3 regions of the Rhodoferax koreensis genome follow, and region 2 is predicted to be linked to each of the others. Evidence: predicted binding sites of a transcription regulator. Region 2 holds the regulator's gene; each other region holds the start of a gene.
The links. Region 2 encodes HrcA, which represses chaperone genes, less so after heat shock. Its sites were predicted from a motif close to TTAGCACTCNNNNNNNNNGAGTGCTAA; they were not measured.
Positions count from the first base shown of each region.

Region 1: the regulator HrcA is predicted to act here: its motif matches at 8,039-8,065, upstream of rpoH (RNA polymerase sigma factor RpoH).
Region 3: the regulator HrcA is predicted to act here: its motif matches at 3,440-3,466, upstream of RD110_RS06280 (co-chaperone GroES).

Region 1 covers NZ_CP019236.1:5,060,524-5,070,684, forward strand. The annotation lists gene RD110_RS23405 (IlvD/Edd family dehydratase) at 1-829, opposite strand, end outside; gene RD110_RS23410 (hybrid sensor histidine kinase/response regulator) at 867-4,793, opposite strand; gene glmS (glutamine--fructose-6-phosphate transaminase (isomerizing)) at 5,070-6,968, opposite strand; gene RD110_RS23420 (Lrp/AsnC family transcriptional regulator) at 7,102-7,587, shown strand; gene RD110_RS23425 (hypothetical protein) at 7,733-7,963, shown strand; gene rpoH (RNA polymerase sigma factor RpoH) at 8,095-9,030, shown strand; gene RD110_RS23435 (Bug family tripartite tricarboxylate transporter substrate binding protein) at 9,134-10,123, shown strand; gene RD110_RS23440 (SCO family protein) at 10,142-10,161, opposite strand, start outside.
Region 2 covers NZ_CP019236.1:4,474,378-4,484,538, forward strand. The annotation lists gene RD110_RS20770 (multidrug effflux MFS transporter) at 1-433, shown strand, start outside; gene galE (UDP-glucose 4-epimerase GalE) at 430-1,440, opposite strand; gene RD110_RS20780 (hypothetical protein) at 1,566-2,750, shown strand; gene RD110_RS20785 (hypothetical protein) at 2,783-3,016, shown strand; tRNA gene RD110_RS20790 (tRNA-Ile) at 3,069-3,145, opposite strand; gene hrcA (heat-inducible transcriptional repressor HrcA) at 3,201-4,205, opposite strand; gene RD110_RS20800 (NAD kinase) at 4,234-5,136, shown strand; gene recN (DNA repair protein RecN) at 5,164-6,807, shown strand; gene rapZ (RNase adapter RapZ) at 6,833-7,747, shown strand; gene mutY (A/G-specific adenine glycosylase) at 7,839-8,912, opposite strand; gene RD110_RS20820 (dynamin family protein) at 8,909-10,161, opposite strand, start outside.
Region 3 covers NZ_CP019236.1:1,314,491-1,324,651, reverse strand. The annotation lists gene RD110_RS06295 (EAL domain-containing protein) at 1-1,031, opposite strand, end outside; gene RD110_RS06290 (DUF72 domain-containing protein) at 1,210-1,944, opposite strand; gene RD110_RS06285 (D-alanyl-D-alanine carboxypeptidase family protein) at 1,989-3,068, opposite strand; gene RD110_RS06280 (co-chaperone GroES) at 3,550-3,840, shown strand; gene groL (chaperonin GroEL) at 3,888-5,543, shown strand; gene RD110_RS06270 (LysR family transcriptional regulator) at 5,704-6,630, opposite strand; gene RD110_RS06265 (Bug family tripartite tricarboxylate transporter substrate binding protein) at 6,753-7,733, shown strand; gene RD110_RS06260 (4-hydroxythreonine-4-phosphate dehydrogenase PdxA) at 7,914-8,930, shown strand; gene RD110_RS06255 (SDR family NAD(P)-dependent oxidoreductase) at 8,933-9,640, opposite strand; gene RD110_RS06250 (Bug family tripartite tricarboxylate transporter substrate binding protein) at 9,630-10,161, opposite strand, start outside.

The DNA.
Region 1 (10,161 bases), 590 kb from region 2:
CGAAGGCTGCGGGCGTGAGCACCTTGTCGATGGACAGGCCGTCGCGCGCCATCTGCACGGCCTGCGCGCCGGTCTGCTCCGCGATGCGGATGCGATCGGCGGTGACGGCCGGCGGCGATGCACCGCCGGGCACCGTCATGCCCAGCGCCTCGGCGATGCAGGCCATAGTGCTGGCCGTGCCCATCACCGAACAGGTGCCGACGCTGGCGACGAGCTGGTCGTTCACGTCGGCCACTTCCTCGGCGTCGATCTCGCCCGCGCGGTACTTGCCCCAGTAGCGGCGGCAATCGGTGCAGGCGCCGACGCGTTCGCCACGGTGGCTGCCGGTGAGCATGGAGCCGGTGATGAGCTGGATCGCCGGCAGGCCGGCCGAGGCCGCGCCCATGAGCTGGGCCGGCGCGGTCTTGTCGCAGCCGCCGATCAGCACCACCGCGTCCATGGGCTGGGCGCGCACCATTTCCTCGGTGTCCATGGCCATGAGGTTGCGCAGGTACATGCTGGTGGGCGCGGCAAAGCTCTCATGCACCGAGATGGTCGGAAAGTCCATCGGCAGGCCGCCGGCCAGCATCACGCCGCGCTTCACCGCCTCGATGAGTTGCGGCGCGTTGCCGTGGCAGGGGTTGTAGCTGCTGCCGGTGTTGGCGATGCCGATCACCGGCCGGTCGAGCGCGGCATCGGTAAACCCTGCGCCCTTGATGAAGGCCTTGCGCAGGAACAGCGAGAAACCCTGGTCGCCGTAACTCGTCAGTCCCTTGCGCATGCCGCCGGCGGGACGATGCGGGCTGTCGGCGGTGTCGCCGGGTTCGCAGGGAGATGGGGTGTCGGGCATGTCGTGGCATTCGTTGGGGTTGGTGTTCCTCACCGCATCATGCCGTGGAATCCGCCGGGCTGCCTTGCGCCAGGCCGAGCAGGAAAGCCTCGACCAGCGGCTGCGCCTTGTCGAAGTCGTAACACTCGAGCGCGCCATGCAGGACGCGGGCCTGCGTTTCCCAGGCGCCACCCCCGCAGGCCTCCAGCAGGTCTTCGCCAAGCGCGATGGCGTCCGGGTCACTGTCCTTGAGCATCACAGCGATGCGATGCAGCAGGGCGGCGACATGGCTGACGTCCGGGCGGTCGGCGCCTGCGGCGCGCTCGGGCGCCTCGATCGACCGTAGCCCATCCAGCACCGGCGCCAACGCCTGCTGCACCGCGTCCAGCAGGTCGTCGACATCCTCGCTCTCTGCATCGCATGCGCGTTCCAGCGCAGCCGCCGCGCTGGCCACGGCCATCGCCCCGATGCTGGCCGCCGTGCCCTTGAGGGTATGGGCTTCGCGCCGCGCCGTTTCAAGATCGCCCGCCCGCCGGCTCGCCACGAAGCGCTCAGCGAAACCGGCCTGCCCCTGCAGGAAGCGCAGCAGCAGGCGGCGGTACAGCGCATCGTTGCCCAGCGTGCGTGCCAGGCCGGCCGCGCTGTCAATGCCAGGCAGCAAGGGCAAGGCGGCCTCCCGAGGCACCGGCGATTGCTCGGCGCCCGACCCTGGCTCGAGCACGGGGGCGGACGCGAAAGCCGGCGCTGGATGGCGCGGCGTGACCCAGCGCGCCATGGTGGCGAACATCTCGGCCACGTCCAGCGGTTTGGCGATGTGGTCGTTCATGCCGACCGCCAGCACCCGTTCGCGGTCACCCGCCATGGCGTTGGCGGTCATGGCGATCACTGGCAGCGCGGCCCAGGCCGGGTTCTCGCGCAGCCGGGTGGTTGCGGTGAAGCCGTCCATCACCGGCATCTGGCAGTCCATCAGCACGCCGTCGAACGCCGCGTCGCGCGAGAGGATGTCGAGCGCCTCGGCGCCATGGTTGGCGACCACCACCTCGATGCCCGCGCCCTGAAGCAGGGCCAGCGCGAGCTCCTGGTTCATGGCGTTGTCCTCCACCAGCAACAGCCGCGCGCCGCGCAGGTGGCGATGGTCGCGCGGGTCGATGCCGTTGCGCCGGCGCTCGGGCCGCTCGACCAGGCCGGTGTGCCCCAGCACCAGGCCGACCTGTTCGAGCAGGCTGGACGGCGTGTAGGGTTTGACCAGCATGCCGTCGAGCGGCTGGCCGGCGCGCTGTGCCGCGACCCGGGCCTCCTCGCGGTCGTAGGCGGTGACCAGCACCACCGGCGGAGTGGCGATGGCGAGGGTCTTGCGCAGTTGTGCGATGAAACCGAGCCCGTCGAGCACCGGCATCTGCCAGTCGACCAGCACCAGGGCATGGGGCCGCCCCTCCGCGTGGGCGGCCACGGCGCAACGCAAGCCCTCGGCGCCATCGGCCGCCAGTTCGGCAACCATGCCGAAGCCGGTGAGCAGCCCGGCCATGAGTTCGCGTGCGAGCCGGTTGTCGTCGATCACCAGGACGCGCACGCCGGCCAGTTCTTCGGCATGCAGCATGCGCTGCGCGCCGGGCAGGCCGAAGGTGGCGTGGAAGTGGAAGGTGGAGCCGGCGCCGGGCACGCTTTCCACCCAGATCCGGCCCTGCATGAGCTCGACCAGGCGCCTGGAGATGGCCAGGCCCAGCCCGGTGCCGCCATAACGCCGGGTGATGGAAGCGTCCGCCTGGCTGAACGACTGGAACAGTTGCGCGCATTGCGCCGCGGTCATGCCGATGCCGGAATCCTGCACCCAGAAATGCAGCACGGTGCGCCCCTCGCCGCGCGAGACTTCCTCGATGCCGACGACCACGTCACCCGCCTCGGTGAACTTGACGGCGTTGTTGCCCAGGTTGACCAGCACCTGGCCCAGCCGCAGCGGGTCGCCCACCAAAGCCATCGGCAAGGCACCACGCAGATCGAAGTGCAGCTCCAGCCCGCTTTCCCGGGCCTTCAAACCCACCAGGCTCGCCAGGTGGTCCATGACTTCGGCCAGCTCGAAACCGATGGCCTCCACGCGCATCTTGCCCGCCTCGATCTTGGAGAAGTCGAGGATGTCGTTGATGATGCCCAGCAGGTGTTCGGAGGCGCGGTGCACCTTCTCGATGTAGTTGCGCGGCTTGTCGTCGAGCGGGAACTGCAGCGCCAGCTGCGACATGCCGATGATGGCGTTCATCGGGGTGCGGATCTCGTGGCTCATGTTGGCCAGGAAATCGCTCTTGGCCTGGGTGGCCTCTTCGGCTTTCTGCCGGGCCTCGTCCATCACGCGTTCGGCCTCGCGCGCCTGCGTCACGTCATCGAGCCAGACCAGCAGGCCGGGCCGGCCCTCGAAGCTGTGGTGCATCAGCGTGAGCAGGATGTCGCGCACCTCGCCACCGGCGGCGAACACCTGCACCGCCACGTCGCGCACCACCGGCGTGGCCTGCACCAGGCCCAGCACGCGCTCGCGGTCTGCGCGATGCACGTACATGCCGGCCACCGGCTCGCCCAGCCGCAAGCCACCCAGCTCGCGCATGTGGCGGTTGGCGAAGCGCAACAGGCCATCGACCTCGATGGCCGCGCCGATGGGTGCCGCGTCGAGCATGGACTGCAGTTGCGCCCGCTCCTCCTGCAGCAGGGCCTGTGCCTTCTTGCGTTCGCTGATGTCGGAGAAGGCGACGACCGCGCCCTGGAACGCGCCATGGCGCCGCAGGGGCGACACCACGTAGGCGGCGAAGAAACGGCTGCCGTCCTGCCGCACGAACTGCTCGTCTTCGCTGTCCACGGTTTCCAGGCGCCGCACCGCGTTCCAGTAGGGCGCACCCTGGGCCGATGGGTCGGCATCAAGCTCGGAACCGGGGCCGGCCCCCGCGCCAGTGAGCGCCCGTCCGTCGCTGCCGATCATCGCTGCCGCGTCGGCATGGCCGAGCAAGGCCGCTGCCGCGTCGTTGGCGAACGTCACCCGGCCCTGCGCATCCAGGCCGAAAATGCCTTCGGCGGTGGATTCGAGCAGCAGGCGCAGCTCGGCCTGCTTGTCCTGCAACGCGGCGGTGGCGACTTCCACGCGCCGGCTCACGACTTCGTTGGCGCGCAGTTGCCGCCACAACAGCAGGCCCATCAGCAGCGACAGCGCGCCACCTGCGCCCAGCGCGGTCCAGGCCGCGGTCTGCCGCAGCGCGCCGCCGAAGCGGGGGCTGACGATCCAGTCGATGCCCAAGGTGACGCCGGCCGTGAAGATCTGCGTGGGCACGATCAAGCGTCCGGGCTCCTCGTCTTCGACGCGCAGCCAGGGCGTGTGGCTGCCGTCGACCCGGTCGATGAACACCCGCGCCTGGATGCCGTCGGTGGCGCCGCTGAACAGGAGGCTGCCGACCATGCGCTCCAGGTCCACGGTGCCCACCACCACGATCTCGGGAGCGGAGGTCAACGCGAGGGCCACCCGCACGTAGGTGGCGTCGTTGTGCGTCACGGGCTCGGAAATGGTCCACGCGTTCGGTCGCGTGCGGGCGGATTCGAGCACGGCGATCAGCGCGCTGCCCGACTCTGGGTCGAACGGGTCGAGCAGGTGGGCCTCCGGCACGCGCTCGCTGCCCGCGCGCAGTTCCCAACGGTTGCTGCGCAGCTGGAACAGGCCGACGCCGCGCCCGAACGCATTGGCGGCGCGCGACTCCATGCTGTTGAGCGCGGTGAGAAAGCTGGATTCCTCGATGTCCGGGTTCAATTCGGCCAGCGCCGCGAGCGCGGACAGCGTACCGTAGGAAGCGTCGATGGCTTCATGCAGCGATTCGGTGAGCCGCTTGGTCTCCGCCCGCGCCCGCGCCTGCCATTGCGCCTGTTCGTCCAGCCAAAGCTGGCGCGCGACCCAACCCGAGAGCAGGAAACCACCCAGCACCACCAAGGCTGGAACCCAACGCCAGAATCTGTGGCTCATGGCGGTGATCGCTCGCGGCGGGTCGCGAATTCAGGCCTGGCTGAACGACCGACGATGCGACGAGATGGCGTTGCGGGCGCCGTCGATGGGCGAGCGGATTCCGTGCTTCATGGGTTCTCCTTGGCTGATGCGTCGCACACGACGTCCACCGGAGCTTCCCTCATCCGTCTCGCTCGGCATCGCAGCCCGCGGTTAACAATGTAAAACACTGTAACCCAATCCTTCTCCATGAAGAAGGCGGGGCGTCGGGGCGGATTCCGCCCCGATCGGCCAGGCTCACTCCACCGTCACGCTCTTCGCCAGATTGCGCGGCTTGTCCACATCCGTTCCGCGTGCGCAGGCCGTGTGGTAGGCCAGCAACTGCAGCGGCACGACGTGCAGCAACGGGGAAAGCTCGCCGTAGTGTTCGGGCATGCGGATCACGTTCAGGCCTTCTTCGCTCTGGATGTGGGTGTCGGCGTCGGCCAGCACGTAGAGCACACCGCCGCGCGCGCGGACTTCCTGCATGTTGCTCTTGAGCTTTTCGAGCAGGGCGTCGTTCGGCGCCACGGTGACCACGGGCATGTCGCTGGTCACCAGGGCCAGCGGGCCGTGCTTGAGCTCGCCTGCGGCGTAGGCCTCGGCATGGATGTAGGTGATTTCCTTGAGCTTGAGCGCGCCTTCCAGGGCGATCGGATAGTGCAGGCCGCGGCCGAGGAACAGGGCGTTTTCCTTGCTGGCGAAGTCTTCGGCCCAGCTGATGATCTGCGGCTCGAGCGCAAGCACGGCCTGCAGCGCGGCGGGCAGGTGGCGCATGGCCTTGAGGTGGCGCGCCTCTTCCGCTTCCGAGAGGCGCCCCTTGCTTTGCGCGAGCGCCAGCGTCAGCAGGAACAGGCCGGCGAGCTGCGTGGTGAAGGCCTTGGTGGAAGCCACGCCGATCTCCACGCCGGCGCGCGTGATGTAGGCCAGTTCGCATTCGCGCACCATGGCCGAGGTGGCCACGTTGCAGACCGTGAGCGTATGCGTCATGCCTTGGCTCTGGGCGTGGCGCAGTGCGGCCAGGGTGTCGGCGGTTTCACCGGACTGGGTGATGGTCACCACCAGCGTCCGGGGGTTCGGCACCGAATCGCGGTAGCGGTATTCGCTGGCGATCTCGACCTGGGTCGGAATCTTGGCGATGCTTTCCAGCCAGTACTTGGCCGCGCAGCCGCTGTAATAGCTGGTGCCGCAGGCCAGGATCAACACCGAGTCGATTTCCTTGAACACACGCCAGGCGGCCACGTGCGTGCCGTCCTCGCGCGGCTGGCCGTCGAAGAGCTCGGGCACGATGCCGATGACGCCTTCGAGCGTGTCGGCGATGGCGCGCGGCTGCTCGAAGATCTCCTTCTGCATGTAGTGGCGGTACGGGCCGAGCTCCGCGGCGCCGCTGTGCGCGCGCACGGTGCGCACCGCGCGGGTGACGGGCTTGTGCGCCTTGTCGACGATCCAGTACTTGCCGAGCTGCACGTCGACGACATCGCCTTCCTCCAGGTAGACGATCTGGTCGGTCACGCCGGCCAGGGCCATGGCGTCGCTGGCCAGGAAGTTCTCCCCGCCGCTGGCGCCGCCCGCACCCTCCTGGCCCACGCCCAGGATCAGCGGCGAGCCCGCGCGTGCGCCGACCACGCGGTGCGGCTCGTCCTTGCAGAACACGGCGATGGCATAGCCGCCGCGCAGTTGCCGCACGGTGGCCTTGACGGCTTCGAACAGGTCGCCGTCGTAGACGCTGTCGACCAGGTGGGCGATGACTTCGGTGTCGGTCTGGCTGTGGAACACATAACCCTTGGCCTGCAGCGCAGCGCGCAGTTCGTCGTGGTTCTCGATGATGCCGTTGTGCACCAGGGCCACGCGCCCGGGCCGGGTGTCGGCGTCGGCACCGGTGCCGTGGCTGAAATGGGGATGCGCGTTGTGCACGGCCGGCGCGCCGTGGGTGGCCCAGCGGGTGTGGGCGATGCCGGTGCCGCCTTCGATGTGGTCCTCGGCCACCTGGCTCATGAGTTCGGCGACCCGCGAAGTGCTGCGGGCGCGCTGCAGGCCGCCGCCTTCATGCACCGCCACGCCACAGGAGTCGTAGCCGCGGTATTCGAGCCGCTGCAGGCCCTGCACGAGGATGGGAACGATGTTTCGGGTGGATACCGCGCCGACGATGCCGCACATAAGAAGCTCCAGGTAGATTGAGGCCGCATCGTAAGGTGGATGGCCTTTGCACGGCCGTCAATTTTTCACGCTTTATGAAATCTGATTTCGTTGAAAAATTAATGGGAAATTTAATTTCAAATAAAATCATTCAATGGAATCAATCGACGTCGACGCCACCGATCTCCGCTTGCTAGATCAGCTCCAGCGCGATGCCTCGCTCAGCAACCAGGCGCTGGCCGAACGCGTGCACATTTCGCCGCCGACATGCCTTCGGCGCATCAAGCGGCTGATGGAGGCCGGGTTCATCGAGCGGCAGGTCGCCATCCTGAACACCGAGAAACTGGCGCCGACGCTGGGCTACGGCCTCACGGCGATCGTCGAGATCACGCTGGACCGGCAGGGCGCGGACCTGCTGGAAGCCTTCGAGGCGCGTGTGGCTGCCGACCAGGCGGTGCAGCAGTGCTACCGCGTATCGCCGGGGCCGGATTTCTGCCTGGTGGTGTTCGCACGGGACATGCCCGACTACCTGGCGCTGGCGCAGCGGCTGTTCACCAGCGACGCCAACGTGCGCAACGTGAAGGCCTTCTTCAGCCTGAAGCGGTCGAAATTCGAACCAGGCATTCCTCTGCAAGCCTAAGCTTCTATTTTGATAGCTGAATGCGCAGACAGATTCTGCGTTTGACGCCAATTCAGTAGTATTTTCATCGCCTATTCCCTTCTGCTTACAGGCGCTTACACCCCTGTCCTACGTGCCAAAGCATGGATGCCCTTACAGTGTGGGCATGATGACGACCTATAAAACCATCTACAAGTGCGGTCGATGCGGGACCACCAGTTACCAGCCCGTGATCGGCCGCGATGCGACCGGCGCGCTGCGGCCGACGGGGCAATACCGTTGCACGGGTTGCAAGGTCACGTTCACGGAATTCAAGGATTGGTGGGGCCACGACGGCGCGGGTCATAACGCTGCCCAACAGCCTGGCCTGGCCGCCTACCCCGCGGTCGTGGGTTGACAGCGGGCCCGGGCTTGCGTCTCGTCAACGTAGGGTAAAGCTATCGCGGCCATAGTCAGAATGGGAACTTCGGCCTTAGCACTCTATCCAATCGAGTGCTAACATTTAGCCTTAGAGAAAAGGAATCTGGTATGAACATTCAAACTGGAACCATGGCCCCCGCACTGTCTGCCGGCAATCCATGGACGCTGGTGCCGTCCCTGGGCAACCTGGACGCCTATATTTCGGCAGTCAACCGCATGCCCATGCTCACGCTCGAGCAGGAACAGCAGTACGCGCGCCAGCTCAAGGACAACAACGACGTCGATGCCGCCGGTAAGCTGGTGCTGTCCCACCTGCGCCTGGTCGTCTCCGTCGCCCGCCAATACCTCGGCTACGGCCTGCCGCATGGCGACCTCATCCAGGAAGGCAACGTCGGCCTGATGAAGGCCGTCAAGCGTTTCGACCCCGACCAGGGCGTGCGCCTGGTGAGCTACGCGCTGCACTGGATCAAGGCCGAGATTCACGAGTACATCCTGAAGAACTGGCGCATGGTCAAGGTGGCGACCACCAAGGCACAGCGCAAGCTGTTCTTCAATCTGCGGTCCATGAAGCAGGGTTTCAAGGCCGATACCGCGAATGAAGTCACGCACCGCGACACGCTGAGCGAAGGCGAGATCGAGTCGATGGCCAGCCAGCTCAACGTGAAGCGTTCCGACGTGATCGAGATGGAAACCCGCCTGTCGGGTGGCGACGTGATGCTCGATCCCGGTCCGGGCGACGACGGCGAAGACAGCTTCGGCCCGATCGCCTACCTGGCCGACACGCACCAGGAGCCGACCGCCTTGCTCGAAGCGCGCCAACGCGACACGCTGGCCAGCGACGGCATCACCAATGCGTTGAGCGAACTCGACGACCGCAGCCGCCGCATCGTGGAAGAGCGCTGGCTCAAGGTGAACGACGACGGCTCCGGCGGCATGACGCTGCACGAGTTGGCGGCCGACTACGGCGTGAGCGCCGAACGTATCCGCCAGATCGAATCGGCCGCGATGAAGAAGATGAAAAAGGCGCTGGCATACTACGCCTGACGCACCGGCTTCGTCGCCCCTCGAACGCCAGCGCCCTCCAGCGCTGGCGTTTTTTCATGGCCGCCTGCTTTCAACCGTTGTTCAACCGTTTCGCCCGCCGCCCATGTTCGCTCCAACATTTTCCCGCCGCACGGCCCTGGCGCTGGGCCTGTCCGCCATCGCCAACTGGTCCGTCGCCCAGACCGCACCCGCCGCCTGGCCGATCAAGCCGTTGAAGATCATCGTCGGCTTCCCGGCGGGCTCGTCGCCCGACCTCACGGCGCGCGCCATCGCCGAGCCGCTGGCCAGGTTGCTCGGCCAGCCGGTGATCGTGGACAACAAGGTCGGCGCGGGCGGCAACATCGGTGCGGACATCGTGGCCAAGGCTACCGACCAGCACACCATCGGCCTGATGATCAACGGCAACATGACGATCGCCAGGCTGCTGAATCCCAACATCGCCTACGACCCGCTCAAGGACCTGGCGCCGGTGAGCCTGATCGGCACCGCGCCGCTGGTGCTGGCGGCGCCCGTGGCCGTGGGCGGCACCGGCAACGCCCGGAGCTTCTTCGACGCGGCACGCGCGGCCGGCGACCGGTGGAGCTACGGCACGCCCGGCGTGGGCACCGTCGGCCATCTGGGCATGGAGTTGCTCAAGGACAAGAGCGGCATCAAGCCGGTGCACATCCCCTTCCCCGGCTACGCCCAGGTGTTCAACAGCATGCTCGGCGGCCAGATCGAACTGGCGCTGCTGCCGCCGGCACTGGCCGCGCAGCAGATCAAGGCCGGCAAGCTCAAGGCGATCGGCGTCACGTCGTACGGCCGCAGCACGCTCATGCCCGAGGTGCCGAGCCTGGCCGAAGTCGGCATCCGCGGTTTCGGGCTGGAGATCTGGAACGGTGTCGCGGCGCCGGCCTCGATGCCGCCGGCCATCGTGCACAGGCTCTCGGCGATGGTGAGCGATATCGTGCGCACGCCGGAAATGCGCGAGAAGCTGTTCAACCAGGGCTGGGTGGTGGTTGGCTCCTCCGCCGAGGGCCTGGCCAACCGCATCAAGGCCGACACGGCCGAGATGGGTGCGTTGATCCGCTCGCGCGGCATCAAGGCGGAGTAAAAGGCCCCGGCTGGACCTTCAGCTGGATTGCTTGAGCA
Region 2 (10,161 bases):
CATCTCCGGCATCATGGGCGGCGCCTGGGCCAGCGGGCGACTCGCCGGGCGCATCCCGCCCAAGCGGCAAATCCGCCACGGCTTTTTGATCATGACGGTGGTGGCGTTGCTGAACCTGGCGGCCAACCTGGTGTGGACCGCACAACCGCTCTGGGCGCTGCCGCCGATCGCGGTGTTCGCCTTCGGCTGGGCGCTGATGGTGCCGGTGGTCACGCTGCTGGTGCTGGATCTCTACCCAGCGCGACGCGGCATGGCGTCCTCGCTGCAGGCCGTGGTCGGCTCCACCGCCAACGGCGTGGTGGCCGGCGTGATCGCACCGCTGGTGATGCACTCCACGGTGCTGCTCGCGCTGGCTTCCCTGCTGATGATGGGCATCGGCCTGGCCGCCTGGCTCTGGCTGCATCACCGCTGGCCGGAGATTGGACGCGGCTAGCCGCCGAATCCCTGCGGATTGGCGCTCTGCCAGCGCCAGGCATCGACACACATCGCCTCCAGCCCGCGCTCGGCACGCCAGTCCAGCAGTTGCAAGGCGGCCGCCGGCTCGGCATAACAGGCGGCCACGTCGCCCGCGCGGCGCGGCATGATCTGGTAGGGCACGGCCTTGCCACTGGCGGCCTCGAAGGCCTCGACCATGTCGAGCACGCTGTAGCCCACGCCGGTGCCGAGGTTCACCGTCAGCAGATCGGGCGAACGCTGCAGGGCCTCCAACGCCTTCAGGTGGCCGGCGGCCAGGTCGACCACGTGGATGTAGTCGCGCACACCGGTGCCGTCGGGCGTGGCGTAGTCGTTGCCCCAGACGCTGAGCTTCTCGCGCTTGCCCACCGCCACCTGCGCCACGAAGGGCATGAGGTTGTTCGGAATGCCGCGCGGATCTTCGCCGATCAGGCCGCTGGCATGCGCGCCCACCGGATTGAAGTAGCGCAGGATGCCGAAGCGCCAGGAGGCGTCGCTGCGCTGCACGTCGCGCAGCATGTCCTCGATCATGAGCTTGCTGCGGCCATAGGGGTTGGTTGCCGACAGCGGGTGGTCTTCCGTCAGCGGCAGGAACTGCGGCTCGCCGTACACCGTGGCCGACGAGCTGAACACGAGGATCTTCACGCCACATTCACCCATGGCCTCGAGCAGGCGCACCGTGCCGACGACGTTGTTGTCGTAATAGCTCAGCGGTTTTTCCACCGACTCGCCCACGGCCTTCAGCCCCGCGCAATGGATGACGGCCGTGACCGCGTTGTCACGCAGGGCTGCGACCAGCGCCGCGCGGTCGCGGATGTCGCCCTCGATCAGGCGTGGCGACTTGCCGGTGATGCGCTTCACCCGCGCCAGGGCCTCGGGCTGGCTGTTGCTGAAGTTGTCGAACACGGCCACGTCATGGCCGGCATCGAGCAACTCGACGCAGATGTGGGTGCCGATGTAGCCGGCGCCGCCTGTCACCAGAATCATGAGAAGCCTTTCGCGATGCGATGATGGATGAAAGAATTATGGAGGCAAAAACCGGGCCCGCCCGTGCCCGCGGCCGGCGCGCAATGCCCGCGCCAGGGTCCACGCGAAGCTTCACAATAGGTGCCATGAGCCCCCCAACGCCAGGTATCGGCAAAACCGTCACTGCCGGCATGCACAAGTTCGTCGATGCACTGAACTGGCTGCTGGCCGCCTCCTGGGTGGGCGCGATCATCCCGTTCTTCTCGATCGGCGTGGGTTACGCGTGGAGTAGTTGGAAGACGGAGATCGCTGCCTCCTTCCTGGTGCCGGCCTCTCCCGCCAGCCCCGATTTTTCGCTGCACTCCACGGTGTTCTGGCTGCTGTGCCTGTTGTTGCTGTCGCTCGGCGTCGGCAATGCCTGGGCCAAAAAGCGTGATGCGGACCGCGCCTCGGCCGAGGTCAAGCGCCTGCTGGCCTCGCTGCAGGAACGCTCGCAGGAGCTGACCACCGCCGTAGGCCAGCTGCATTCGCTACCGCCGCTCGGCGTGCTTGAAGACTTCCGCCGCGCCTATGACGTCTGCGACAGCATCTCGGCCAAATCGGCCCGGCTCGACACCTCGGTACCTTCGGCCCGCGCCGACCTGGAAGTCTTTCTGCGGCGCTTCCTGTCGGTGGTCGGCCGCGTGATCCAGACCTTCGACGGCCACCAGCTCGCCGGGCGCAAGGTGCGCTACGGCCTGAACATCATGCTGTACGTCACGCAGGCCGAAATCCAGTCCCGGCCCGCACTGCAGCAGGCATTGGCCGGCCGCCTGCGCTACGCCGACAGCGGCCTCACCCTGGACAACGCGGCCGGCGTGCTCGACATGCTGCCCGCGGCGTCGATCGCCGACGGCGTGGAGGCCCCCGACAACGAACTCGAGCATTTCGCGATCCCCGTGGCACTCGCCCCCGCCCACGCCGACCGCGCGTCGAAGGAGCGCCCCACCCTGCCCGGCGCGGTGAACGCCTGCGTGAACATCATCCACGTCGCCTACGCCAGCATCGCGGACTACCGCCGCGCACTGGAAGACCTGAAAGCCCCCGACACCGTGAAGGCCGAGATGCTCGACTACTTCGACCAGCCCAACATCAGGAGCAGCGTGCAGAGCTTCGTGTGCGTGCCGCTGTTCGCCAGCGACACCGGCCTGGTCGGCGTGCTCAACATCCACCTCGACGTGCCCAACCCGCGCATCAAGGACCGCATGGAACTGCTCGTGCCGCTCGTCGCCCCGATGCGCCAGCAACTGGCCCGGTTGCTATTGAAATACAAGTCTCTATACTTATCTTGATCAAGCCACACCGCGCCGGAGTGCTAGCAAAAATGCAAATTCCTTTCGACCATGCGACCGATTCAGGCACCGCCTCCGCCAACCAGGCGTTGCTGGACGCATTGAAGTGCGAGGTGGATGAGTTCCTGGAGAGTGCGCTCACCGAGCGTTTCACCGTGGCGAGCCCGAACGGCGGCCTGCGCACCGAGGTGCGCGAGATCCCCATGTATCTGTTGCCGGAGCGGGAAAACCGCATTTCCGTGGGGATGGCCGCGACGGCCAGCTAGGGACCGAGCGGCCTGCGACCGCAGGCATGGATCGGCCAACACGGATGAAGAATGGTAGGGCGTCACGGACTTGAACCGTGGACCAAAGGATTATGAGTCCTCTGCTCTAACCAACTGAGCTAACGCCCCGACCGAGCCGCTATTGTAGAGGCCGCCCTCCACCGTTTCCGGTTGGTCCGCCGGCCTATTTCGGCCGGCTCAGCGCGTTGCTGACCAGCTTGGAGGTGATGTCCACGATCTGGATCATCCGGTCGTAGGGCATGCGCGTCGGGCCGATCACGCCCAGGGTGCCGACGACCTGGCCGTCGACCTCGTACGGTGCGCTGACGATGGAGAGTTCCTCGAACGGCACGACCTGGCTCTCGCCGCCGATGTAGATGCGCACGCCGGCCGCCTGGCTGGAGATGTCGAGCAGGCGCATGAGTTGCGTCTTCTGCTCGAACAGGTCGAAGGCGCGCCGCAGATTGCCCATGTCACCCGCGAAGTCGCTCACCGACAGGAGGTTGCGTTCGCCGGAGATGACCACTTCGTCCTGCTCCTGCGTCAGCGCTTCGGAGCTGGCGTGCACCGCGGCCTGCATCAGGCTGGCGATTTCGCCGCGCAGGCTTTCCACTTCGTTCTTGAGCCGTTCGCGCACCTGCTCCATGGCAAGGCCGGCGTAGTTGGCGTTGAGGTAGTTGGCGGCCTCGACGAGCTGGGTCTGGGAATAGTCGGCCTCGGTGAAGATCACGCGGTTCTGCACGTCGCCGTCGGGCGAGACGATGATCACCAAGAGGCGCTTTTCCGAAAGGCGCAGGAATTCGATGTGGCGGAACACGGACGTGCGCCGCGGCGCCATCACCACGCCGACGAACTGCGACAGGTTGGACAGCAGGTTGGCCGCGTTGGCGATCACCTTCTGTGGCTGCTCGGGTGCGAGCCTGGGCGGCTGCGGCCCGTCGCGCTGCACGGTGAGCATGGTGTCGACGAAAAGCCGGTAGCCGCGCGCCGTGGGAATGCGCCCGGCCGAGGTGTGCGGGCTGACGATCAGGCCGAGGTCTTCGAGGTCGGACATCACGTTGCGGATGGTGGCCGGCGACAGGTCCAGCCCCGATGCGCGCGACAGCGTGCGCGAACCGATCGGCTGGCCTTCGGCGATATACCGCTCGACCAGCGCTTTCAACAACAACTTGGCACGATCATCGAGCATCAAATCATTTTAATGATGTAATTTGCGAATGACCCTTAAATTCCGAAGCGTCGCGTTATTTGGCAAGTACCACGCTCCCGGCTCGGCCGGCGGCGCCAGTACGGAAGCTTCGCGGCAGGCGCTGGAAGGCATCGCCACGTACCTCAAGGCCCAAGGCTGCGAGGTGGTGGTGGAACGCGAGACGGTGGCCAACACCGGCATCGCCGGCTACCGCGCGCTGGACGTGGACACCATCGGCGCCGAATGCGACCTGGGCCTGGTGGTCGGCGGCGACGGCACCATGCTCGGCATCGGGCGGCTGCTCGCGGCCTACGGGGTGCCGCTGATCGGCATCAACCAGGGACGGCTCGGCTTCGTGACCGACATCCCGATCGACACCTACCAGGCCACGCTCACGCCGATGCTGCGGGGCGCCTATGAGGAAGACCATCGCAGCCTGATGCATGCGCGCGTGATGCGCGACGGCCAGTGCGTGTTCGACGCGCGCGCGATGAACGACGTGGTGGTGAACCGCGGCGCGACCTCGGGCATGGTGGAGCTGCGCGTCGAGGTGGACGGCCAGCTCATCGCCAACCAGCGCGCCGACGGCCTGATCATCGCCACGCCCACCGGCTCCACGGCCTACGCGCTTTCCGCGGGCGGGCCGCTGCTGCATCCCTCGATCCCGGGCTGGGTGCTGGTGCCGATTGCGCCGCATACCCTGTCGAACCGGCCCATCGTGCTGGCCGACCCCGGCGAGATCGTCATCGAACTCGTGGCCGGCCGCGACGCCAGCGCCAATTTCGACATGCAGTCGCTGGCCTCGCTGCAGCACGGCGACCGCATCTCGGTGCGGCGCTCGCAGCACCATGTGCGCTTCCTGCATCCCAAGGGCTGGAGCTATTTCGACACATTGCGCAAGAAGTTGCGCTGGAACGAAGGCAATTCGTGAACATGCACTCCAAGGCTCAGCACTGAAATGGCCCTCAAACGTATCACCCTGCGCGATTTTGTGATCGTGCGCGAACTCGAGTTGGACCTGTCCTCGGGCTTCAGCGTGCTCACCGGCGAAACCGGCGCGGGCAAATCCATCCTGATCGACGCGGTGCAACTCGCGCTCGGCAGCCGGGCCGATGCCGGCGTGGTGCGCGAAGGTGCGGCACGGGCCGACATCGCCGCCGAATTCGACAGCCCGCCGGCGACGGTGGCCTGGCTGGAACACGCCGGCTTCGACGTGGCCGACAGCCTGCTCCTGCGCCGCACGGTGGACGCCCAGGGCAAGAGCCGTTCCTGGATCAACGGCAGCCCGGCCACGGCCACGCAGTTGCGCGACATCGGCGACCAGTTGCTCGACATCCACGGCCAGCACGCCTGGCAAAGCCTGACGCGGCCCGACACGGTGCGTGGCCTGCTCGACGCCTACGCCGGCACCGGTCCGGCCACGCTCGAAAAACGTTGGGCCGCCTGGCGTACGACGCAGAAGGCGCTGGCCGATGCCCGTTCGGCACGCGATTCCCTGCAGCAGGAGCAGGAGCGCCTGGCCTGGCAGATCGGCGAGGTGGAAAAACTCGCGCCCGGGGCCGACGAATGGGACGAACTCAACACCGACCACGCGCGGCTGTCGAACGCGCAGGCCCTGCTCGACGCGGTGCAGACCGCCATCGACGCGCTGGAGAACGACGACAGCGGCGCGCTCGGCGGCCTGGTGCGTGCGCACACGGCGCTACAAAATCAGGAGCACATTGCGCCCGAATACCGTGCGTTGGCGGAGGTTTTGGCATCGAGCCTGGCGCAAGCCGAAGACGCCGCGCATTCGCTGCACAGCACACTGCGCAAGACCGAACTCGACCCGGACCGCCTGGCCGAGCTCGATGAGCGATTGGCCTTGTGGGTGTCGCTGGCACGCCGCTACAAACGCACCCCGGCCGAATTGCCCGCGCTGCTGGCCGCGTGGAAGCAGGAACTGGCCAAACTCGATGCCGCCGCCGACCAGGGCGCGCTCGAGGCGGCCGAACGCGCGGCCCACGAGGCCTATCTGGCCGAGGCCAAGCTGCTGAGCAAGGCCCGCAACCTGGCCGCGCCCAAGCTCGCCCGCGCCATCACCCAGGCCATGCAAGGCCTGGGCATGCAGGGCGGCCGTTTCGAGGTGGCGCTGCTGCCCGCCGAGCCCAGCGCCAGCGGCATGGAAGAAGTGCAGTTCCTGGTCGCCGGCCATGCGGGCAGTTCGCCGCGGCCGGTGGGCAAGGTGGCCTCCGGCGGCGAGTTGTCGCGCATCGCGCTGGCGATTGCCGTGACCACCAGCGAACTCGGCACGGCACAGACGCTGATCTTCGACGAGGTCGACTCCGGCGTGGGCGGCGCCGTGGCCGAGACCGTGGGCCGGCTCATGAAACAGCTCGGCCGCGACCGCCAGGTGCTGGCCGTCACGCATCTGCCCCAGGTGGCCGCGTGCGCCGACCACCACCTGGTGGTGGCCAAGCAGCGCGAAGGCAAAACCACCGTGAGCAGTGTGGGCAGCGTGGCCGGCGAGGAACGCGTGGCCGAAGTTGCGCGCATGCTCGGCGGTGAACGCCTCTCGAGCACCACCCTGGCGCACGCCAAGGAAATGCTGGGCATGCCTTGAACAACCCGCCTCGACGGTGACCACCATGAACACTGAAATCGTCCTCATCACCGGCATGTCGGGCTCGGGCAAGTCCGTGGCGCTGCACGCGCTCGAGGATGCGGGCTTCTACTGCGTCGACAACCTGCCCCCCGAGCTGCTGCTGACCTTCGTGAAGCTGGAGCAGACGCAGGGTGCGGCCAAGGTGGCGATCGCCATGGACGTGCGCAGCGCGACCTCGCTGCCGCTGGTGCCGCAACAGCTCGACACCCTGCGGCGCAATGGCGTGGACATCAAGCTGCTGTTCCTCGACGCCGCCACGGACACGCTGGTGCGGCGCTATTCGGAGACGCGGCGCAAGCATCCGCTGTCGCGTTCGGATCTGATGGACCAGCAGCGCGCGCTGTTCGAAGCCATCGAGCTCGAACGCGAGTTGCTGGCCGACCTGCGCGAACAGGCACATGTGATCGACACCAGCATCATCCGCTCGTCGCAGTTGCAGGGCTACATCAAGGGTCTGGTGGCGTCGGCCTCCAGCCAGCTCACGCTGGTGTTCGAATCCTTCGCCTTCAAGCGCGGCATTCCGCTCGACGCCGACTACGTCTTCGACGTGCGCATGCTGCCCAATCCGCACTACGAAGCCGACCTGCGGCCACTCACCGGCCGCGACGAACCGGTGGCGCAGTTCCTGCGGCAAAGCCGCGACGTGGCGCAGATGTTCAGCCACATCGAGCAGTTCCTCTCGCACTGGCTCGAACTCCTGGCGCGGGACCACCGCAGCTATGTGACGGTCGGCATCGGCTGCACCGGCGGCCAGCACCGCTCGGTGTACCTGGTGGAGAAGCTCACGGCGGCATTCAGCCAGCGCTGGGTGACCCTGAAGCGGCACCGTGAACTCGATGCGCGCGGCGACTTCAACGGCCAGTCGCGCGGCTTGAAGTCGGGCTCGACGATTTTCTGATCAGCCCAGGGGAATTCCTTTCGCCCTGAGCTTGTCGATGGGCTCGGGCGAGCTGCGACAGGCTCAGCCCGAACGGTGGAAGTGATCCTGACTAGGTCGCTTCAAGCAGCTTGCGCACCGGCGTCGGCAAGCCGAAGTCGGCCCAGCGTGCGGCCTCCACCCATTGGCCGTTGGCGCCGGGCGCCACGCCATCCGGCCACGCCACCCGCACCGGATGCAGGAACAGGTCCTTGTGGGTCAACACGTGCAGGAATGCGGGCAGGTCTTCCACACCGCCCTCTTGCGCCAGCCCGATGGCCTCGCGGCTGGCGAACACCGGCAGGCAGAACAGGCCGGCCCAGACGCCCGCGTCGGGGCGGCGTTCGAGCCACACCCGGCCCTGTGCATCCCGCGCCCAGAGCAGCCACCAGGATTCGGTGCTGCGCTTGAGCTTTTTCGTCTTCACCGGAAACCGCGTCGGATCGCCCGAGCGATGGCCGACACAGACTTCGCGCAACGGGCACAACAGGCAGGACGGGTTGCGCGCCAGGCAGATGGTGGCGCCCAGGTCCATCAGCCCCTGGGTATAGCGCGGCATGGCCACGGCGAGGTCGTCGAGCGGCAACAGTGCGGTGGCTCGGTCCCACAACGCACGCTCGTTGCTGGCCACCGAAAGGTCGGCGTCGAAGCCGAGTACCCGTGTCAACACCCGTTTCACATTGCCATCGAGGATGGCCGCGCGTTCGCCGTAACAGAACGACGCTATGGCCGCAGCGGTGGAGCGGCCGATACCGGGCAGCGTCTGCAATTCGGCCGCCGTGCCCGGGAACTGGCCACCATGCAAAGCCACGACCTGCTGCGCGCATTTATGCAGGTTGCGGGCGCGGCTGTAGTAGCCGAGACCGGCCCACAACACCAGCACCTCGTCCTGCTGCGCGGCCGCCAGGGACGCCACGTCCGGGAAGCGGTTCAGGAAACGCGGAAAGTATTCGAGCACCGCGCTGACCTGGGTCTGCTGCAGCATGATCTCGGACAGCCAGACGCGGTACGGGTCCACGGTGTTCTGCCAAGGCAGGCTGTGGCGACCATGGCTGGCTTGCCAGTGCACCACGCGATCGGCGACCGAGCCGGCTGCGCGGTCCTCCGCCACGCCGGGCAATACGGCCGGCAGGATATCGTCGCTCATGGCGAAGCCTCGGGGGCGGCCTGGTCCTGCAGCGCCACGCCGGTGGAGACGAAGTAGGACGTCAGCAATTGCAGACGCGTTTCCAGCTGGCCGAGCACAGCCTCCTGGCTTTCGATCTCGGCCACGCGTTCGTCGAGGCCGCCGGCCGCCTGCTGGATGCGGTCGATGGCCTCGATGCGCCGCCCGAAGCTGGTGCGCCGCTCCTGCAACTGCGCTTCCAGCTGGCCGGCCGCGGTCTTGCTCCACAGCTCCACCTCGGCGAATGCCGCCTCATAGACGGCGCGCAGCCGTGTCGCCAGCGCCCGCACCAGCCGGTCGGCGAATTCGGGCTGGGCCATGCGCAGCGCGTGCCCCAGCCCGAGATATCGCAGGTGACCTTGTTCGATCTGCTGCAGTTCCTTGTCGAAGCGCATGACGTCGGGCTCGGCGGGGGCCTGCAGCGAAAAGCCGTATTCCGCGTTGAGCTGGCGGAAGGTGGCGGCCAGCATGCTCTGGATCTCGAGGCTGTGGGCGCGCGCGCGGTCCAGGTTGCCGCGCAGCCGGGTGAAAGTCTCGGCGTAGATGCCTTTCATGCCGAGCTTGAGCCCGGGCCGCTGCAGCGCGGTGGCCAGCGCCATCATCTCGGCCTTGAGCGCGCGGCTGCCGAGCAGGCCGAACACTTCGCCCAGCAGCTTGTGCTGCACCGAACGCACGGCGTGGATCTTGGCGTTGCCGATGTCGAATTCAAGCTTCTCCTGCTCGATGCGCTGCCGCATGTTCTTGATGACGGCCGTGTTCTTGCCGCCCAGGCCCTGCAGTTCTATCTTCTGCTCGGAGAGTTCGCGCCGGCGCATCTGGATCACGCGGCCGGTCTCCAGGCGTAGCTCGGCGATGCCGCGCGACACCGTGGCGCGCAGGATGTTCTGCCGCTCGCCAAGGATGCCCTGGCCCAGCAGCTGTTCGAGCGCGGGCAGGCCGCTGGCCTGCAGCAACGCGTCGTCGGCACTGATCTTGGCCAGCAGGCCCTTCTGGGCCGACACCGCCATCACACGTTCGGCCGGCAGGCCGAGGATGGCGGCGGAAGCGGCCCGCTGCCGGTCGATCTCGCGCGCGATCTGCTCGGGGGTGCTGAGCGCGTCCCACAAGGTGTCGATCTTGTTGAGCACCACCACGCGCGCGTTGTCGTGTGTGGCCTCGCCGCTCAGGTGTTCGCGCCACACCGCCATGTCGGATCGGGTCACGCCCGCATCGGCGGCCAGGATGAAAACCA
Region 3 (10,161 bases), 2.6 Mb from region 2:
GGCCGGCCGTCGTCCACCACCGCCACCGCGTGCAGGCCCGGGTCGGCGTTGAAGATGGCTTCCACTTCGTTGTTGACCGTGTCCGGTGCGACGGTGGGCGCATGGATGATCGATAGTTTGGACAGCCGCCCGGCATGCGACGCGCGCTTGAGCTCCGGCAGCACGGTGACGCGCTGGTCGTTCAGGGCGCCGAGCGCGGCCTCGAGGATCTGCGCGCGTGGAAACGCCTCGGGCCGGCCCAGGAAGTAGCCCTGCCCGTGCCCGATGGCCAGATCGCGCAACACACGCAGATCGTCCTCGGTCTCGATGCCTTCGGCCACCAGCACCGTGCCGAAGACCACGGCGATCTGCTTGAGCGCACGCAGGGTCTGCAGCTTGTCCGCATGCAGGCTGATGTCCTTGCTAAAGTATTTGTCGATCTTGACGTAATCGGGCCGCAGTTCGGACCACAGGCGCAGGCTCGAGCGGCCATCGCCGAAATCGTCCAGCGCCAGCGACGCCCCCGCGAAGCGCACTTCCTCGCCGACACGCAACAGCGCGCCCAGGTCGGAAACCCGCTCATGCTCGGTGAGCTCGAACACCAGCATGCGCGGCGAGATGCCGAAGCCACGCAGGTAATCCGTCAGCCAGTTGCGCCCGCGCCGGTGGACCACGTGGACCAGGGCGTCCGCACTGATGTTGACGAACAGCCGGCCCGGCTGGTTCAGCCGGCTCCAGGTGGCCAGCGTCAACTCGACGCAGTGCAACTCGAATTCGGTCACCACGTCCTGCTCGCGCGCCAGCCGGAACAGCGCGTCCGGGGCATGGAGCAAGCTGCCGACCGGGCCGCGGATCAAGGCCTCGTGCGCATAGATCGCGCCGTTCTCGACCTGCGCGATCGGCTGAAACACGGGTGCCAGCGCATTTGCCTGGAGCAGCCTGCCGAGTTCGCCGGTGCGCAGCCGCAGCCTGGCGCCGATGCTGGCCAGCGCCGGCGTGTCGGTGGCTGTGCGGGCCTGGGACGGGCCGTCCACCGATGGATCGGCGCGCATCAGGCCTTCGCGCCCGTGGGCGAGGCGCTCGCGCGGCCGCAGGCAGGCTCACGCAGGTGGGCTTCGCGCCTCGAGATCAACCTCAACCGCATCTCTGTGTGGGGCATGGCATCCGCCGGTAATGGGAGGTCCATTGGACGTCAGCCACGTGACAGTGGCGTGACCGTCACGGCCACTGTCACATACAGCGACGCAGCCGCAGGGCGTCGGAGGCCGCCGCGCCGGATGCGGTGTTGTCGAAGATGCACCAGCGCTCGGCCGACGCCGGCCAGCGTTGCAGCTGCTCCGCCTGCGCCCGCAGCCACGCATCGCCGTAGGCCGAGTAATAGATGCGGGGCGACCCGTGCCAGCGGTGGTAGAGCACGGCACCGGCGCCGTCACCGGCCGGCCCCAGCCAGCCGCCGGGGACTGCGGCCGCCGGACAGCGCGCGGGATCGGCGGCGACACGGCCCACCCGCAGCTTCACCAGCATTCGGTCCGCAGCCGGTTCGAACCAGCTGAGGTGACGCGGTTCGCAAACGACCGACGTCTCGAACAGGCCGGCAAGCAGGTCAAAGAAGGTACGAACCGGCCTGGCCTCGTAGGCCAGCGAAGGCGGCAATTGAACCAGCAGCACGCCCAGCCGGTCCCCCAGCCCGGTCACTTCCGCCTTGAAGCGCTCCAGCGGGGCGCGCGCGCCCCGCAGACGTTGGTCGTGCGTGACGGCGCGCGGCAGCTTGACGGCGAATCGGAAACCGGGTGGTGTCTGCGCGGCCCAACGGGCATACACCTCGGGCCGGTGGCTGCGGTAGAAGGAGGTATTGATCTCGGCGCAGTCCAGCACGCGGGCATAACGCGCCAGATGGCTGCCGTCGCCGGGAAAATCTTCGGCGAGCGCCCGCGGAACGCTCCAGCCCGCCGTGCCCGCAACCACCCCGGCCGCCGTCCTGGCGGAGGCCCCTTCGGGGCGATCCCGGGTTACTTGACCAGGCGCTGCCACATGCGCTGGATGAAGCCCGCGCGCTCCACGTCCGCCTGCGCGATGAGCGGCGTTTCGCCAATCGGCTTGCCGTTCGATTCTGCGATCACCTTGCCGATCACGGCACCCTTGGCCACCGGCGCCTCCAGGTCTGGCTTGACCTGCACCGAGGTCTGCAATTTCTGGCCGCGCGGCACGGTCAACGTCCATGGAGCCCCGAGGCCCGCGGCGACGGTGTCGGCCTTGCCAAAGCTGACCTTGGCATTCGTGACCACGGCGTTCGGCTGAATCGGGGTGGCCTTCTCGAACTGGCTGAATCCCCAACCCAGCAGCTTGCGGGACTCGTCGGCTCGCGCCTTGGCGCTGTTGGTGTTGAGGATGACCGTGATGAGGCGCATGTCGTTGCGCTTGGACGAAGTCACCAGGCAGTAGCCCGCTTCCTCGGTGTGCCCCGTCTTCAGGCCATCCACCGTGGGGTCCGTGTAGAGCAAGGCATTGCGGTTGCCTTGCTTGATGCCGTTGTACTTGAACTCGCGTTCGGCATAGAGCGGGTAGTAGTCGGCACTGTCGCGAATGATCGCCCGCGCGAGGATGGCGAGATCGCGGGCAGACGACTTGTGCGCCGGGTCGGGCAGGCCTGTGGCGTTCACGAAATTCGTGTGCGTCATCCCGAGGCGCTTGGCTTCGGCGTTCATCAGTTTGGCGAAGCCCTCTTCGGAGCCAGCCATGTGCTCGGCAATCGCCTTGGAGGCGTCGTTGCCCGACTGGATGACGATGCCGCGCAGGATGTCGATCACCGTGGCCTGGCTGTTCAGCGGCAGGTACATGCAGGACTCGGTGCTCGAACCGCGGCACCAGGCATTCTCGCTGACCGAAACCAGATCCTCCTTTTTGAGCTTGCCCGAGCGAAGGGCCTGCTCAACCAGGAAGCTGGTCATCATCTTGGTCAGTGACGCGGGCGGCAACGGTTCATCGGGGTTGGCCGAGGCCAGCACCTCGCCGGAGTCGAAGTCCATCAACAGCCAGGCCTTGGCCGGGATGGCCGGCGCGCCGGTGGCAACGGCAGATTGCCCGGCCAATGGCTCAGGTGCTGGCGCCGTGGATACGGACTTTTTGTGCGCGGCAGGCTTGGCTGCGTGGCGATCAGCGGCAAAAGTCGCCGAACTGGGCACCAGGGTGGCTGCGGCGATGGCGAATACGAGAGGCAGAAGGGAGAATTTTGTGGATTGCATGGGATTCAAGGTCATGACCAAGCATTGTGGCGCAGCGTACCCCCGCTTTCGCGCGCAGAGGAGATTTTCGTCAGCGGGAGCGGTGGCGGCACGATGGCCGAGAACGATGAAAAGGGTCGCCGTTGTCGCCCTGGAGTTCAGCGCTGGCTGAAATCCGACGGTAAATTCTCGGCCGATTTAGCGCCGTTGTCTTGAAACTGACCAACTTGGCCTTATCATTAGCACTCGTTGGGGATGAGTGCTAACACCCTCCCCACGCCATTAAGACGCGCCGGCCCGGGTCGGCGCCGACTGATTCAACTCTTCCGTTCCAATTTTAGGAGATGCAATGAACCTTCGTCCTCTGGCAGATCGCGTGATCGTCAAGCGTGTTGACAGCGAAACCAAGACCGCCTCCGGCATCGTCATCCCCGACGCAGCCGCCGAAAAGCCCGATCAAGGCGAAGTCCTGGCCGTCGGCCCGGGCAAGCGCAACGACAAGGGTGAACTGGCTGCTCTGACCGTCAAGGTCGGCGACCGCGTCCTGTTCGGCAAGTACAGCGGCCAGACCGTCAAGGTCGGCGGCGACGAACTGCTGGTCATGAAGGAAGACGACCTGTTCGCAGTCGTCGAAAAGTAATCCGCTTTTCCTTCCGTCCCTATTTTTAAATTTCTGGAGAATTCAACATGGCAGCAAAAGACGTAGTCTTCGGCGGTGAAGCCCGCGCACGCATGATCGAAGGCGTGAACATCCTGGCCAACGCGGTCAAGGTCACCCTCGGCCCCAAGGGTCGCAACGTGGTTCTGGAACGCTCGTTCGGCGCCCCTACCGTGACCAAGGACGGTGTGTCCGTGGCCAAGGAAATCGAACTCAAGGACAAGCTGCAGAACATGGGCGCCCAGCTCGTGAAGGAAGTGGCTTCCAAGACCAGCGACAACGCTGGTGACGGCACCACGACCGCGACCGTCCTGGCCCAGGCCATCGTGCGCGAAGGCTTCAAGCTGGTCGCCGCCGGCATGAACCCGATGGACCTGAAGCGCGGTATCGACAAGGCCGTCACGGCCCTGGTCGAAGAGCTGAAGAAGGCTTCCAAGCCCACCACCACCTCCAAGGAAATCGCGCAAGTTGGCTCGATCTCGGCCAACAGCGACGAAACCATCGGCAAGCTGATCGCTGACGCGATGGACAAGGTCGGCAAGGAAGGCGTGATCACCGTCGAAGACGGCAAGTCGCTGGACAGCGAACTCGACGTCGTCGAAGGCATGCAATTCGACCGCGGCTACCTGTCGCCCTACTTCATCAACAATCCCGAAAAGCAATCCGCGCTGCTCGACAATCCTTTCGTGCTGCTGTACGACAAGAAGATCAGCAACATCCGCGATCTGCTGCCGACCCTGGAACAAGTTGCCAAGTCGGGCCGTCCGCTGCTGATCATTGCCGAAGAAGTCGAAGGCGAAGCCCTGGCGACGCTGGTCGTGAACACCATCCGCGGCATCCTGAAGGTCGTGGCTGTCAAGGCACCTGGTTTCGGCGACCGCCGCAAGGCCATGCTGGAAGACATCGCCATCCTGACGGGCGGCAAGGTCATCGCTGAAGAAGTCGGCCTGACGCTCGAAAAAGTGACGCTGGCCGACCTCGGCCAAGCCAAGCGCATCGAAGTGGGCAAGGAAAACACCATCATCATCGACGGTTCCGGCGCCGCTGCCGACATCGAAGCCCGCGTGAAGCAAATCCGCGTGCAGATCGAAGAAGCGACCAGCGACTACGACCGTGAAAAGCTGCAAGAACGCGTGGCCAAGCTGGCCGGCGGTGTGGCCGTGATCAAGGTCGGCGCTGCCACCGAAGTCGAAATGAAGGAAAAGAAGGCCCGCGTCGAAGATGCACTGCACGCTACCCGCGCTGCCGTGGAAGAAGGCGTCGTGGCTGGTGGTGGCGTGGCTCTGCTGCGCGCCAAGCAAGCTGTCGGCACCTCGATCAAGGGCGAGAACGCTGATCAGGAAGCCGGTATCAAGCTGGTCCTGAAGGCCATCGAAGCGCCTCTGCGCGAGATCGTCAACAACGCCGGCGGCGAAGCCTCGGTGGTGGTGAACGCCGTGTTGGCCGGCAAGGGCAACTTCGGCTTCAACGCTGCCAACGACAGCTACGGCGACATGCTGGAGCTCGGCATTCTGGACCCGACCAAGGTGACGCGTACGGCCCTGCAAAACGCAGCTTCCGTGTCTTCCCTGCTGCTGACGACCGAAGCCATGGTCGCCGAAGCACCGAAGGAAGAATCCGGCGCCGGCGGCGGCGGCATGCCTGACATGGGCGGCATGGGTGGCATGGGCGGCATGGGCATGTAAGTGGCTCACCCCCAGGTTGCTCACTGCGTGTAGCGCCCACCCCCTTGCAGGGGGCACAACCTGCGGCCCGGCGGAGCCGGTTCCGCGGTTGTCCTGGAAGGGGTGGCCGATACCGCCGTGATGATTTGGAAGCCCCGTGGCGAAAGCTGCGGGGCTTTTTCTATTTGGGGGTCAACTGTTGGACGTAAGCCGTGGCCGCCGGTGAGAGCACGCGGTCGATGCGTGTGACCAGGTAGATCGGCGGCACGTTGACGGGTAGCGCGAGCGGCACGACACGTAGCACGCCCAGGCGCGCGTAGTGCTCGGCCTGGGAATGCGGCATGACGGCGAGCATGTCGGAGATTTCGAGCAGGGCCGTGATGGCGATGGCGGAGGCGGTTTCGGTGATGTCGAGGCGCGGGTTCAGGCCCGCCTGGTGCAGTGCGGCTTCGAAATGGCCGCGTTGCGGCGAGCCTGGTGGCTGCAGGATCCACGGCCAATCGACCAGGTCGGCGAGTGCGAGCGTGGGCCGGTCGAACAGCGGATGCGCCGCGCGCGCCACCACGACTTGCGATTCACCCAGCAGCAGCGTGCAGCGGTAGGCATCGGCGTCGTTGCCGGGTGTGAGTCGACCCAGCATCAGGTCGACCTCGCCACGGCCCAGCAGCGCCAGCATCACGTTGCTGGTCTCGACCATCACCGACACCGCCACCCTGGGATGGTTGCGCTTGTATTCGATGAGCGACGGCGCCACCAGTTCGGGCACGGCGCCGGGCACGCTGCCGATGCGCAGCACGCCGGACAGGCCGGCCTGCAGCGCCGTCATTTCGTGGCGCACCGTGCCGAAATCGGTGAGCACCTGTTTGGCGTAACGCACCAGCACCTCGCCCATCGCCGTGGGCGCCATGCCGCGCGCCTGGCGCGTGAACAGCGTCGCGCCCATGGTTTCCTCCAACTGCTGCAGCAACTTGGTCGCCGCGGGCTGGCTCATGTGCATCGCCAAGGCCGCGCGGCCGAGGTTGCGCTGCGCATCGAGCGCCGTCAGCAGCAGCAACTGGCGGGTCTTCAGGCGCAGCAGCAGGGTGTGGTCGGTGCGTTCGGCGGGCATGGAGGGGGTCGGATCATTTCCTTTTGTATATGGATTCTTCAGGAAATGCGATTGGAAATGAATGGCAAAGACCCGTAGTCTCGGCTTCGCTGATTCCAAAAACGATACCGGAGACCCACCCCATGAAACGCTTCCTGCGCTTGCTCCTGCCCACCGCCCTGACGGCTACCGCGCTGCTGGCCCTGCCGAGCCTCGTCTGCGCCCAGTCCAGCCCCGACAAATCCGTGCGCATCATGGTGGGCGCCTCGCCCGGCGGCGGCACCGACATCCTGGCGCGCGTGCTGGCCGACAAGTTCGGCCCGGTGCTCAAGCAGGCCGTGGTCGTGGAGAACCGGCCCGGCGCCTCCAACACCATCGCCGCCGAACTCACGGCCCGCGCCCAGCCCGACGGCAGCACCCTGCTGCTGGCCACCAACACCGGCCAGGCGATCGCGCCGCACCTGCTCAAGCTCAAGTACGACTCGCTGAAAGACCTGCAGCCGATCGGCCTGGTGGCCGTGATGCCCAACGTGCTCGTCGTCTCGGCCAACGCGCCGTACCGGAACGTGAAAGACCTGCTCGCGGCCATGGCGGCCAAGCCGGGCGGCTTCAAATACGCATCGTCGGGCATCGGCAGCACGCAGCACATCGGTGGCGAGGCCTTCGGCCTGGTGACGGGCACGAAGTCCATCCACATTCCCTACAAAGGCAGTTCCCAGGCGCACATTGACATCATCAGCGGCGAGGTCGACATGATGTTCGACAGCACCTCGTCCGCCATGGGCCAGATCAAGGCCGGCAAGTTCCGCGCGCTGGCCGTCACCTCACCACGCCGCGCGGCCGAACTGCCCGACGTGCCCACGCTCGCCGAGCAGGGCATCACCGGCGCCGACGTGTCGACCTGGTACGGCCTGTTCGCCACCGGCGGCACGCCTCGCCCCATGGCCGACCGGCTCAATGCCGAGCTGCTGGCCGCGTTGAAGATGCCCGACGTGCAGGCCCGCATCAAGGGCCTGGGCGGCGAGATCACGCCGATGACGATCGAGCAGTTCAGCGAGATGAACCGCAGCGAATACGAACACTACGGCCGCCTCGTGAAAGAGGCGGCGATCAAAGCTGAGTGATTGGCACACCCCCAGGTTGCGCACTGGCGTGTCGCGCCCACCCCCCGCTTCGACAAGCTCAGGACAGGCTTGCAGGGGGCACAACCAGCGGCCTGGCAGAGCCAGCTCCGCGGTTGTTCTGGGAAAGACAGTGGCCTCTTTGCGACGAGTTAAACCATCAATTTTTCAAAGGCTTGCTTTATGACTTCCGCACGTTCCAGACTCTGCCTGCTGCTCGGCGACCCGAGCGGCGTCGGCCCCGAAATGGCCATCAAGCTGCTGGCGCGGCCGGCCAACCTCGCGGCGGCCGACATCCTGCTGATCGCCGACCCGCAGGCCCTGGCCAGCGGCCAGCAGATTGCCGGGCACACTCTCGACGCGCTGGTGGTGCACGATCTGGCCGAAGTGCGCTTCGAGCCCGGCCGCCCGACGGTGCTGCTGCAGGACACGTTTGCCGGCGAGAAACTGTTCATCGGCACCTCCAACCTCGCGTCGGGCCGGGCCTCGTTCCAGGCGCTGGAGCTGGCCACCGTGGCCGTCAAGCAAAAGCTCGTCGATGCGCTGCTGTTCGCGCCGCTGAACAAACACTCGCTGCGCCTGGGCGGCTTGACGCAGGAAGACGAGCTGCGCTACATGCAGGAACGCTTCGACGTGAACGGCTTCGTGTGTGAATTCAACATCACCAAGGGCCTGTGGACGTCCCGTGTGACGTCCCACGTGCCGATCAAGGACGTGGCACGGCTCATCACCGGCAAAGGCGTGAGCGATGCGGTGAAGATCATCGACGGCGCGCTGCGCCAGGCCGGCGTGGCCAAGCCACGCATCGCCGTTTCGGGCTTGAACCCACATGCGGGCGACGGCGGCTCGATTGGTTTGGAGGAGATCGAGGTCATCGAACCGGCCGTGCGGCAATTGCAGGCCGAAGGTTTCGACGCACGCGGCCCGTTCTCGCCCGACACGGTGTTCATCGGCGCGCGCCGCGGCGACGTGGACGCGGTGGTGTCGATGTACCACGACCAGGGCCAGATCGCGATGAAACTCATGGGTTTCGAAGGTGGCGTGACGCTGCACGGCGGCCTGCCCGTGCCCGTGGCCACTTCGGCCAGCGGCAGCGCCTTCGATATCGCCGGCAAGGGCATCGCGCAGATCGAAGGGCTGCAGGAAGCCTTCAACCTGTGCGTGCGCATGGCCGATGCGCGCAAGACGGCAGCGGTTTAGCGCTATTTCGGCAACGACGAGCCGCCGCAGATGGCGATGTCCTGCCCGGTGATGGCCGCCGCCTGCGGCGACAGCAGGTAAGCCACCAGCGCGGCGATCTCCCCGGGCTGGATCAGCCGGCCGATGGGTGGCAGCCGCGGCGCGCTGCCGGCGCGGGCCGGATCATTCAGCATGGCCGTCTGCGTGGCGGCGGGCGACACGACGTTGACCGTCACGCCCTGCGCGGCCACCTCCGCCGCCCAGCTGCGGGCCAGGGCCAGCAGCGCGGCCTTGGTGGCCGCATACTGCCCGCGCCCCGGCATGCCTTGCGCGACCCGGCTGCCGATGAACACCACGCGGCCGTGCCCACGCGCCGCCATGGCCGGAACGACGGCATCGGCGAGCCGCGTGGCGGCATCCACATGCAGCCGCCACATCAACTCGCCGCCCGCATGGTCGAGCGCCCCCAGCGGGCCGACGCGCAGCACGCCGGCCGCATGCACCAGGGCCTCGGCCGCCAGCAGTTGCGGCCCCACGCGCGCGATGTCCTCGCCATGGCCCAGGTTCACCGACAGGTGATGAAAGCCAGCGTGTTCGATCGAAGGGTCGGCAATGTCCAGGCCCGTCACGCGCCAGCCGGCGGCCAGCAGCGCCTCGGCGATGGCGCGGCCGATGCCGGCACTGCTGCCAGTCACCACCACCTGCGGCCGCGAGGATGCATCAGTCCACACGGATGTTGCCTTCGGTGATGATCTTTTGCGATCGGTTCATATCGTCCTGCTGGAACTTGGCGAAGTCCGCCGTGCTGCCCGGCGTCAACAGCAGCCCTTGTTCCTGCAGCTTGTCCTTCATGTCGGTGGCCAGCGCCTTGTTCACCTCGGCATTGAGCTTCGCGGTGACATCGGCCGGCAACTTCGCCGGGCCCCACAGACCATACCAGCTGTAGAACTCGTAGCCGGGCACGGTTTCGCCGACGGTCGGCACATCGGGCAGGTTCGGCGCGCGGCTGGCCGAGGTGACGGCGATCACGCGCAGCATGCCGGCCTTGTGGTACTGCAGCGAGCCGAGGATGGGATCGATGAAGCCGTCGATCTGGCCGCCAATCAGGTCCTGGAACGCCGGTGCCGTGCCCTTGTACGGCACGATCAGGTAGTCCAGGTGCCCGGCACGCTTGAGCAGTTCGGTCGACAGGTGGCCGGCCGAGCCGATCGAGCCCACGGCGAAGGTCATCTTGCCCGGATTGGCCTTGGCA